One region of the Planococcus versutus genome, then DNA from elsewhere that is predicted to be linked to it. Evidence: riboswitches for the same ligand, from Rfam matches in the RefSeq annotation. Region 1 holds a riboswitch; the other holds the start of a gene.
What was found. A riboswitch is a leader RNA that binds a small molecule or an ion and turns the genes downstream of it on or off. The one in region 1 is predicted to bind FMN.
Positions count from the first base shown of each region.

Region 2: it holds a riboswitch for FMN, as region 1 does, so the genes downstream of both, I858_RS10260 (ECF transporter S component) here and I858_RS14460 (hypothetical protein) in region 1, are expected to answer to the same signal.

Region 1 is NZ_CP016540.2:2,875,897-2,881,327, reverse strand. It holds gene I858_RS14485 (ABC transporter ATP-binding protein) at 1-697, shown strand, start outside; gene I858_RS14480 (ABC transporter permease) at 694-1,479, shown strand; gene I858_RS14475 (metallophosphoesterase) at 1,811-2,635, shown strand; gene I858_RS14470 (GNAT family N-acetyltransferase) at 2,748-3,236, shown strand; gene I858_RS14465 (CHY zinc finger protein) at 3,302-3,625, opposite strand; FMN riboswitch at 3,783-3,953, shown strand; gene I858_RS14460 (hypothetical protein) at 4,016-4,300, shown strand; gene ribE (riboflavin synthase) at 4,301-4,930, shown strand; partial or broken gene ribB (3,4-dihydroxy-2-butanone-4-phosphate synthase) at 4,948-5,431, shown strand, end outside.
Region 2 is NZ_CP016540.2:1,984,973-1,990,403, reverse strand. It holds gene I858_RS10270 (RNA polymerase sigma factor SigX) at 1-307, shown strand, start outside; gene I858_RS10265 (hypothetical protein) at 297-1,484, shown strand; FMN riboswitch at 1,560-1,692, shown strand; gene I858_RS10260 (ECF transporter S component) at 1,838-2,419, shown strand; gene I858_RS10255 (S8 family serine peptidase) at 2,925-5,431, shown strand, end outside.

The sequences.
Region 1 (5,431 bases):
AGCTGAAAATTTGACCATCGGTTTTCTTCCTCAGTATCCTCAATTTTTTCCGTGGTTGACAGCGTTAGAGTTTGTGGAAATGGCCGCAAAAATAAGCGGGATTGAAACGAGAAAAGCGAAATTGCAAGCAACTCGCACCTTGGAATTTGTAGGACTTGAGACGGCAATGAATAAAAAGACAGGCGCTTTTTCAGGGGGAATGAAACAACGCCTTGGCCTTGCGCAGGCTATTGTCCATCAGCCGAAACTTCTTTTGTTGGATGAGCCGATTTCAGCTCTAGATCCGACGGGGCGACGTGAAATCATGGATTTATTGAAATCACTACAGCAGGATACAACAGTTCTGTACTCTACTCATATTTTAAATGATGCAGAAGAAATGACTGACCAGTTGTTGTTTATGAAAGATGGGTGTTTGATTGAGCAAGGCTCTCTAAGCGAAGTCAAGAATCGGCATGCTGATCCCCACATTCGTATACAGTTTCAAAATCAGACTCAAGCGTTAGACTTTGCTAAGAGGCAGTCATGGAAATCTGAAGTGAAAGAAAGTTTTGTTTTTTTGCCTGTTCATGAAAGCTATCCAAACATGCAGCAAGTTCTTCGTATTCTGGCTTCTGAACAACAAGGCATTATAGGGGTTGAATCACAAGCGGCTTCGCTAGAAGAAATCTTTTTAAAGGTGGTCGCTGCGAAATGAAGCAATTTCTTATTTTAACGCAAAAAGAGTGTTTGGAAAATATACGGAATTATAAAATTTTCTGGATACCCGCAGTTTTCATTCTTTTAGGGATTACCGAGCCTGTAGTCAATTATTTCCTTCCTCAAATCTTGGAGTCCTCCGGCGGTTTACCAGATGGCGCAGTGTTAGAATTACCAACACTTATGCCAGAACAACTATTGATAGCGGTCATGGAACAATTTCAAACGATTGGTATGGCTGTACTGATTTTAGCTTATATGGGAAGCATAGCTGGAGAACGAAAAAGCGGGACAGCCACTTTGCTGTATGTTCGGCCACTTTCTTTTTCAGCTTATTTTCTAAGCAAATGGGCAGTCGCTTCTGTTGTTTCCTTGGTTAGTGTCTGGCTTGGCTTTCTGGCGGGCTATTATTACACATTCCTTTTTTTTGGAGAAGTTGGATTTGGCAAGCTTGTTCAACTAATGGGAACGTATAGCATTTGGGTAGTGCTCATTTTAACGATTGTTTTAGCAGCAAGCGCCGTTTCACCAAATGGCGGAATTGCAGCGGCGGTTGCATTTGCAACATACCTGATCTTGCAACTAACGGATAGCTTATTCGGTACGACTTGGTCCATGTCACCGGTGAAAATCCCGCAGTACGGAGCGGCTTGGTTAACGGCATCTTCCGATGGAGGTAGTCTCGTAGGAGCTATCGGAATAGCTGTTTTATGTATTTTTCTTTTAAGCGTTTTAGGTAGTGTGGCATCACGAAAAAATAAAGCCAAGACCAAAGTTTGAGTTGCCGCTCACAAATCTACTGAGAAACTTGCACGTTTTTTAGTACAACGAGTAGCATGGATTAAAGGAGTGGAAACAAATGCTACATCATGTAGAAGTCAATGTTTCAAATATATGACGTTTCATGCAGTTTCATGTGCGCAAGTAGACGAAATGACTGAAAAAATGAGACAATTGGGTATGTGAATTTTATACGAAGACCTTCATCCCTATGCAGTGTTTCTAGAAGGATCTGATCGTTTGAAAATCGAAATTGTAGCACCGAATTAAGTAGATGAAAAGATGGAGCCGACTCCGATGGTTCGAATGAAGATTGAATAGAGGGTAGTACATGAAAAAAATGATAGTACTTATGCTGTTAGTGATACTGGCATGGAGTGGTATTTGGATCAGTAACAAGTGGGTACAAACTACGGAATACACGATAGCGTCTGAAGAGTTGCCAGCTGCTTTTAATGGAGCGACTATTGTTCAGGTATCAGACTTGCATAATGCCACGTTCGGAAAAGATCAATCGTCACTGATTAAAAAGGTAGCAGCGGCCAATCCGGACGTCATTTTTTTGACGGGTGATCTTATCGACAGCAATCGTTATGATTTAGAGGCTAGCTTGGTATTAGTTGATGCGCTTGTCGAGATGAGTAAAGTGTATTACGTGACAGGAAACCACGAAGTGGCTTCCAATAATATTGAGGAAATAACAGCTGCGTTGCGTAAACGAGATGTCGTGGTTTTGGAAGATGAGCAAGTTGAATGGGAAAAAGGACAATCGTCAATCCAGCTTGCAGGAATCAACGATCCTTTGACAGAACCTAAGATACACGGGGACGAAGCTACGCAAGAGAGTCTTGAGCATGCGCAACTGACAGACAACTTTACCTTGTTGTTAGCGCATCGTCCTGAATATTTTCCGATTTATGCAGAAGCTGGAGTGGATGTAGTGTTTTCAGGACATGCCCACGGCGGCCAAATTCGAATTCCTGGACTTGGCGGTTTGGTTGCTCCAGGACAAGGCTGGTTTCCGAAAGTAACGGAAGGGATCTTTGAAAAAGATCAATCGAAAATGGTTGTTAGTCGTGGACTTGGCAATAGTACTTTTCCTGTCCGTATTTTTAATCTGCCTGAAATTGTCGTAGTGACATTGAAGAAAGAGTAAAGCTGAAGTGGATGCAGCTTTTTCTATTCAATAGTCTTCTGACTATCTTTTTGAATCTGGAGGATGCCTGACAGTTTAAGACAATGAACGCAAACAAGGAGGTCTACTTAACATGATTAAAAAAAGAGAAGTGACATTGCATCGCTACTCCTCGAAACGATCAATCGGTTACGATTTGCCCACACATCAGCTGGAGTTTACACGATTGCCTTTAGAAATTATTGAAAAAGATGCTAAAGATCCGTTAAAGCATTTTATTATTATTAAAGCACGCGGAGAAGATGTGGGTTTTTTCGAATTGGATGAATCGGAAGACCGAAAAAAATATTCGAACAATCCAAAAGCCTTATTATTGAGAGGGTTTTCTGTAAATCCGAAATATCAAGGGCGAGGAATTGCGACAGGGTCTATTTTTGCACTTCCAGAGTTTATGAAAATGGAGTTTCCAGATTTCGATCAAGTGGTGTTAGGTGTCAATGCGCGTAACATTCCTGCGCAACGCTTATACCAAAAAGCAGGATTTGAAGATACAGGTAGACGAATTATGCGCTCTAAAGGAGAGCAGCTTGTAATGTCTTTACACACCAATAAAGCCAAGTGAGATATAATTTCTCACTTGGCTTTATTGGTTTTTTTAAAAGGTCATTTTTCTAGGGCTTCTAGCTTTTATCCGAAATAAAGCTGCTTATGCACGCTGCAGCCTGGATTAAAAGACAAAGAACAGTTGGGACAAGTAGATGCACAGGCTAAATATTCATCGATAGTAAGTTCATGCCCGCAGCTCCCGCATAGTACTGCTTTTTCTTGGAACTGGTCTTTTGGCCAAACTTGATGGTTACCGCAGCCTGTAGCTTGGTGGCATTCGAAGCAGGGAAAGTAGTGCTGACAGCAAAAAAACTTGATGGCAATTCGGTCGATGGGTGAATGGTAATGAGCACAACGTGTTTCGGCATCTACTCTGACGCCTTTCACTGCATGGTGATGAGACATAGTAACTCGTCCTTTCTGAAATAGCGATAGGCTTTAAAATAGACAGTTGTTTAAGGGATATAGAATTCGACTTGACTGGAGTTCGTTGGAAGTATCAGCTAAATGTATATAGTTCGATTTCTTACTATGCTACTATGAAAGAGACGAAACTACGAATCTAATTCTTCGGGGCAAGGTGAAATTCCTTACCGGCGGTGAGCAGGAAACTGCAAGTCCGTGACCCGGTTGGACGATAACTCGCATAGGCCACTATGCGTAAAGCGTTCAAACGGTGGAGCTGGTGAAACTCCGGCACCGACAGTTACAGTCTGGATGGGAGAAGAATCTAGAAATCGGTTTCGTTATGTGTCTCTTCTTTTCAATGAGTTAAAATTGAAAGGAGGAATTTGTATGACCAAAAACCTTTATCAGGGAGAAGTCTCTGGAAATACAAGTCAACGGTCTTTCACCCTGCTCATTTCCTCAGCGGAAAACGAGCTTCTTCAAGGTACAAAAAATTGCCATCCAACTGGCCGTCTTGATAAAGAAGTAAGGCACATGTATAGCTATCTACAAATTCAAACCCTTCTGAACGATCCCTTTCTCACCACCCATACGCCCCTTGGTGGAAAGTACCCAATAAATCGCACGATCTCAATTGAATATGTTTTGAACAGAACGGAGGAGTGTGCCTAAATGTTTACAGGTATTGTTGAAGAAGTCGGACAGGTTGCCTCAGTTCGCTCTAAGCCACAAGCAATGGAGTTAACCATTTCCTGTGCGCTAATTTTAGAAGACGTTAAACGTGGAGACAGCATTTCCATTAATGGCGTTTGTTTAACTATTTCTACATTCAGTTCTAAGACATTCACAGTGGATGTCATTCCGGAAACGGTCAAGTCTTCAACTATGAGTGGATTAAAAGCAGGAGCACGGGTGAATTTAGAACGTGCGATGCCGGCTAACGGCCGTTTTGGCGGCCATTTTGTCAGTGGTCATATTGATGGCGTTGGCGTTATCCGTTCAGTAAAAAAAGAAGCGAATGCTATGACTAAAACGATTGAACTGGAACCTCGACTCATGAAGTATATGATGCTAAAAGGCTCTATCGCTGTTGATGGAACTTCCTTGACCATTTTTTATCTCGACCACAATTCAGTAACCATTTCTCTGATTCCAACTACGCGAGAAGATTCGCTGTTAGGCGAAAAAGGCATTGGGGAAAAGGTCAATATTGAATGTGATTTACTGGCAAAGTATACGGAACGCATTCAAACAGCAGAACCAAAAATCAGTAGAAACTGGCTGGCGGAAAATGGATTTTAAAAGGAGGCGCTGAGAAAATGTTCTACACAGTAGAAAAAGCCATTGAAGAATTGAAAAAAGGCAAAACCATCATCGTCATCGATGACGAAGACCGAGAAAACGAAGGTGATTTTGTCGCATTGGCAGAATTCGCTTCCCCTGAAATCGTCAATTTGATGGCGACTGAAGGACGAGGCTTGATCTGCGTACCACTTGCCCAATCAATCGCTCAAAATTTACAAATTGGTCTTATGACAGACCATAATACAGATGAATATGGAACTGCTTTTACGATCAGTGTGGATCATAAAGATACAACGACAGGCATTAGTGCTTTTGAACGTTCTCATACAATTACGAGCTTAGTCAAGCCAACTGCGAAAGCAACAGACTTTAAACGTCCTGGTCATGTTTTCCCATTGATCGCAAAAAATGGCGGCGTCCTAGAACGGACAGGGCATACTGAAGCGGCGGTGGATTTAGCGAAACTTGCCGGTTCGTCTCCAGCAGGAGTTATATGTG
Region 2 (5,431 bases), 890 kb from region 1:
GCGGACAAAACATTCAATGGAGTACTTTGATTGGGAAACACAGCAATTGGTTTCGTCTGAAAAACTTCCAGAAGAAGTGTCCTTGTTAAATGAAGATAAAGTACTTTTGTATAAAGCGTTAGATACATGTACTGGCGATCAAAAAATGGTCATCATCATGCGGTTTTTTCAAGATTTGTCGATTGCAGAAACTGCAGAAATTTTAGTTTGGACTGAAGGAAAAGTAAAAACTACGCAACATCGTGCAATAAAAGCTTTACGCGAAAAATTAGTAGCTAGAGAAAGGGGAGATGACAATGCCGAATAACAAATGGACCGATGACGCTATCGAAGATTTGTTAAAGGAGTTCCCCGAGATAAAAGACAACCGGTCAAAAAAAAGAGTTTACAATCAATTAGTTCAACGAAAATCAGTGAAGAAACCTCGGAAACCGTGGTTACCAATTTTGATTGCAGCATTAGCTTTTATAGCTATGGGTATTTTAGTTTCTTCGATCATTAGTCAAAACGGAATTGACTTTGCTCAAACAAAAAATGATTCTAGTGATGCAGCAGATGAGTCATCAGCAACAATGAAGGAAAACAACGAATTATCAGAAGTTGAGGATTCTAACGAAAGTGAATCGGATCAGTTTTCTACAGCACAAGTAGAAGATACAGTGAGAACGGCGGTTTATGAAAGCGAGATTAGTGATCAAACTGTTATGACTATTGGACTGACTGTGCAAGCAATTGTAGTGCCTGTGACGTTCTTGATTCCAGCTGAAGAAATTGCGAGCGATTTTAAAAGTTTGGTCCCCACATCTTTAGAGTTGTACCAAAAATACGCTGATGATATTAATGAAAAAGCACTCGGTTTTGATAACTATCATCCTTATATTGGGACATTAGAAAAAACTACTACAGGCATTCGTCATATGTTGCCACAAGATCATCAATACGATAAGGCTTCTGCAAGTATAGGTATCTATTTCAATACACTATCAGCAAGTTTTAACGATGCAGATCAAATTGAAGTGGTCAATAAAGACGGATCAGCTGCAGAGTTTTCTCAAATTGGTCCTGTTGAAAGTAGAGTGCCTACTCAAGAAAATCTTGCTTACTACTCAGTGGCTGCAAAAAATGGTGACATTTATCTTGCGCCAGGATACGATATGCCTTTTGCTTCAGTGAGCGAAGCTATTAGTTCACTCACTAAAAGTCCGAGTGATTTGTATAGTGGAACAATTCCCGAAGACTTAGTTTTTCAAGTAATTGAAACTGATAAGCTTGTGACAGTTCGATTTGAAACAGAAGTCGACTTAAATGCCATCAATCAGTTAGACGCTGTACGAATGATCGAAAGTCTGACATTAACAGCCAATTCATTTCATAAAGAAGCTAAAATCGAAGGGCTGCAACCAGTCAATTGGAATGGCTTTGACTTTAGCCTACCTTTGCCAATTCCTATAGCACCAAATTTACTGGAATGGACAGCGCAATGAGAAAAGCAGTGTTGTAAACAAATTTGTTTACAACACTGCTTTTTTATACTACGATTAGGCTATAACAAAATAACGATTCATCTTCGGGGCAGGGTGCAAGTCCCTACCGGCGGTAATTGAACTCTGTTCATAAGCCCGCGAGCCGTAAAACGCAGGATTTGGTGAGACTCCAAAGCCGACAGTATAGTCTGGATGGGAGAAGGTGAAGGTGCGGACGTTTGTCGTTTACATGTAGACGGAACGCTTGTTAAGTGTGCCTTTTCTCCTTTAAGTAATTAATGCTTAAGGGTTTTTATATGTAAATGCGAGGTCTAAACTTTTCTTCTGGTGAATCACTACAAGGAGAGAGGAACATGAAGAATAAAAAGTTACAAACGATGATTGTCATTGGAATGTTGAGCAGTATTTCTTTTATATTAATGCTTTTTAACTTCCCATTGCCAGCGCTACCTGCTTTTTTAAAAGTGGATTTTAGTGATGTGCCTGCATTAATCGCAGCAATTACGATGGGGCCAGTAGCAGGAATATTAGTTGCTTTCTTTAAAAACGTGCTAGATTGGCTTTTTGCAGGAAGTCCTACTGGAGTACCTGTTGGTCATATGGCAAATTTAGTGACGAGTTTGCTGTTTATTTTGCCCGTTTATTTTATTTATCAAAAAGTGGCGACGAAAAAAGGAATGGCATTCGGCTTAGCAGTCGGTACATTGTCGATGGCAATTGGAATGAGTGTTTTAAATTATTTTGTCTTTTTGCCGATGTATACGTATTTCCTCAACATGCCTGCAGAAACGGGAACTGCTCTATTCGGGACGATCGTTTTAGGGATTTTACCATTTAACTTAATTAAAGGCGTTCTTTTGACAGCTATTGTCTTGCTTATGTTTAGCAGCATGCACAATTGGATTGAAAAGCAGCGTACCTATTATTTGTCATAAAATAAAAAACGATGCGCCATTTTAATTTAACAGGATGGTGATACGAAAAAACAGGTAGCGAAAAGCAAAACTTTTCGCTACCTGTTTTTGTCGTTTGTGAAATTACACAACTAATTAAATGCTTTAATGAATAATCATATGAAAATGTCTTGATAAACAATGAATATAAATACAACAAAGCAAGATTATAATATAAAAAATAAAAAGAAGATTGAAATTTATTATTTAAACAAAAAAGAATGGAAATGGAACTAATAATATTAAAGAAGTGTTGTGAGATTTAGTCTATTAAAAAAACTCATAATGTGTAGATACCGAATTTTAAAAAATTAGCTCTAATTATGAAAATTATTTTAAGTATTATTACAGTTTACAAAATATTTATACATACCCCTATTATTCTTTATATTCAAGAAACATACAATTTCTTCTCTCCTTATGTTAACATTCGAATTGTCATGCAATTCTGATTTGTGTGAACAAAAAAGCAAAGGGGAAATGGAAATTGTCAAAAGTCAATTTTATTAAACTTTTCAGCGCCATTCTGACTTTCGTGTTGGTTTTTTCGCTCCTGTCACCGTTCTCGGTTTCAGCAGAGCAAAATCTTTCTGTTAAAGAAAACCAACAAACGCAAAGTCAAATGGAAATCAAAGCAGCTATCGCCGATCAACTTCGTGTGATCGACAGTCAGCCACGACTTCACAAAGCACTTGAAAAAAAGTCTGGTGAGGAGACAGTCGATGTAATTGTCCACTTGTCAAAAAAACCAGTGGGACTTGAACGTGCAATTGTAAAGTCAAAAGGCAAAGCATTTTCTAATGATGCCAAAACAAAAGTCAAAAAGAATGTAAAAGCGCAGCAAGCATTAGCTAAAAAAGAAATGCGTGCTTTAAACATAATTGTTAAAGAAGGTTTTGCTTATGACACGGTTCTTAATGGATTTGCAGCAACCGTAAAAGCAAAAGATTTGGATAAAATTTTAACAATCGAAGGCGTAACATTGGTTGAACCTGATACAGAGGTTCATGCAATGGAAACACCGAAAACCACTGCTGCTGGAGATGTTGATGCAGCAATGGACAATAGTATCTCTTTCTTAGGTATTGAGCCTTTGTGGCAAGAGGGGTTGGAAGGTCAAGGAGTGAAAGTTGCAGTTCTTGATACAGGGATTGATCCAGACCATCCAGAATTTACGGGCATTTATAAAGGCGGAAAAAACTTTATTCCGTTTAACCCAACTGTTTACACAAAATCACGTGCGATAGACGATGCATCAGAAACAAGACCGTCTGAACGTGTGTCAACTCAACCCGAATTTAATGCAAACGGGAGTTCATTTTATACATCACATGGAACACATGTTGCAGGCACAATTGCTGCAATTGGAGCAAACGAATACGGCATTAAAGGAATTGCGCCGAAAGTTGACTTGTATGCCTACCGTGTACTAGGTGCATATGGAAGTGGTTCAACTTCTGGGATCATTGCAGCAATTGAAGAAGCAGTTATTCAAGAAATGGACGTCATAAACCTGTCTTTAGGTGGAGGAGCAAATACGGAAACCGATGCAGGTTCGTTTGCGATTAACAACGCGATGTTATCAGGTACGATTGGTGTCGTAGCGACAGGGAACTCAGGGCCAAAACGTGGCACAATGGGAACTCCTGCTACTGCCCGTTTAGGAATAGCGGTAGGTAACACCACCAATCCAGAGAAAATATATGAAGGTACGATGAATGTAGTGGCTGGAAGTTACACATTAGACAAATCACTTCAACTAATGGGAACCACATTTGGTCAAAATCTTTCTGAACAACTTTCAGGAGAATACGAGATAGTAGCGGTGCCAGGATTTGGTAAACCGACAGACTTCGCAGAAGTTGATGTACAAGATAAAGTAGCGTTAATTTCTCGTGGGGAAATTGCTTTTGTGGATAAAATCGCAGCTGCAAAACAAGCAGGTGCAAAAGCTGTAATTATTCATAACTTTGCAGGTGGCACAAACGCCCCTGGAGCTTCAGGTACATTTTTAGGCGATTCTTTCGAGTTCTTACCGACTTTTGACATGTCTCAAACAGACGGAGAAGCACTTCGTTCGGCACTCTCTGGCACTAAAGGAAGCATTTCGTTTGATGGATTTACAAACACAACAACAGAAGGAGATGAAGTGAATGCATCAAGTTCACGTGGTCCTTCTACACCCAATTTTGATATTAAACCGGATGTAAGTGCACCAGGAACAAATATTATGTCAGCAATTCCTATGTACAAAGCTGATTTCCCGGATGCATCATACAGCCAGGCGTACACGCGCAAAACAGGAACATCGATGGCGACTCCTCATATTGCAGGAATCGCGGCTTTGGTAAAACAAGCACATCCAGATTGGAATGCGTTTGATGTGAAAGTTGCACTTTCCAACACTGCAACAATTTTAGACACTAAAAAGTATGATGTTTTTGCACAAGGAGCAGGTCGAGTGAATGCATATGCGGCAGTTCATCCTAATGCATTAGCTTATGCTCAAGACCAAGCAATTGTGGACGAAAGTGGAGAATTAGTTGATAACATAAAAGGCACGGTCACTTTTGGTACACAAAATATTTCGGAATCGGCTGTTTCAGTAGATAAAGAAATTTTAGTTAAAGATATGGGGCAAAAAGGTGGGATTTATGATGTCACTGTTGAAATTACTAAAGGCTTTGCCGGTGCCACATTAACAGTAGACCAAACTTCATTTAACTTGAATGGAGAACAATCGTTAACCGCTACATTAGTAGCGGACCAAAACGCTCAAACAAACCCTGGAGACGAATTGCTTGGGTATATTCATCTGAAGAATGGAGACTATGAAATTTCACTTCCATTCGCTGCTGATTTTGGAGGCACTGGATTAGCAGAAATTAAGAATATGAGCATTACAGAAAAAGACCTGTCTTTTAATGGAGATGGTGTGAAAGACAATGCTCAATTAGCATTTACACTAACTAGAGACGTAACTTCTCATTATAT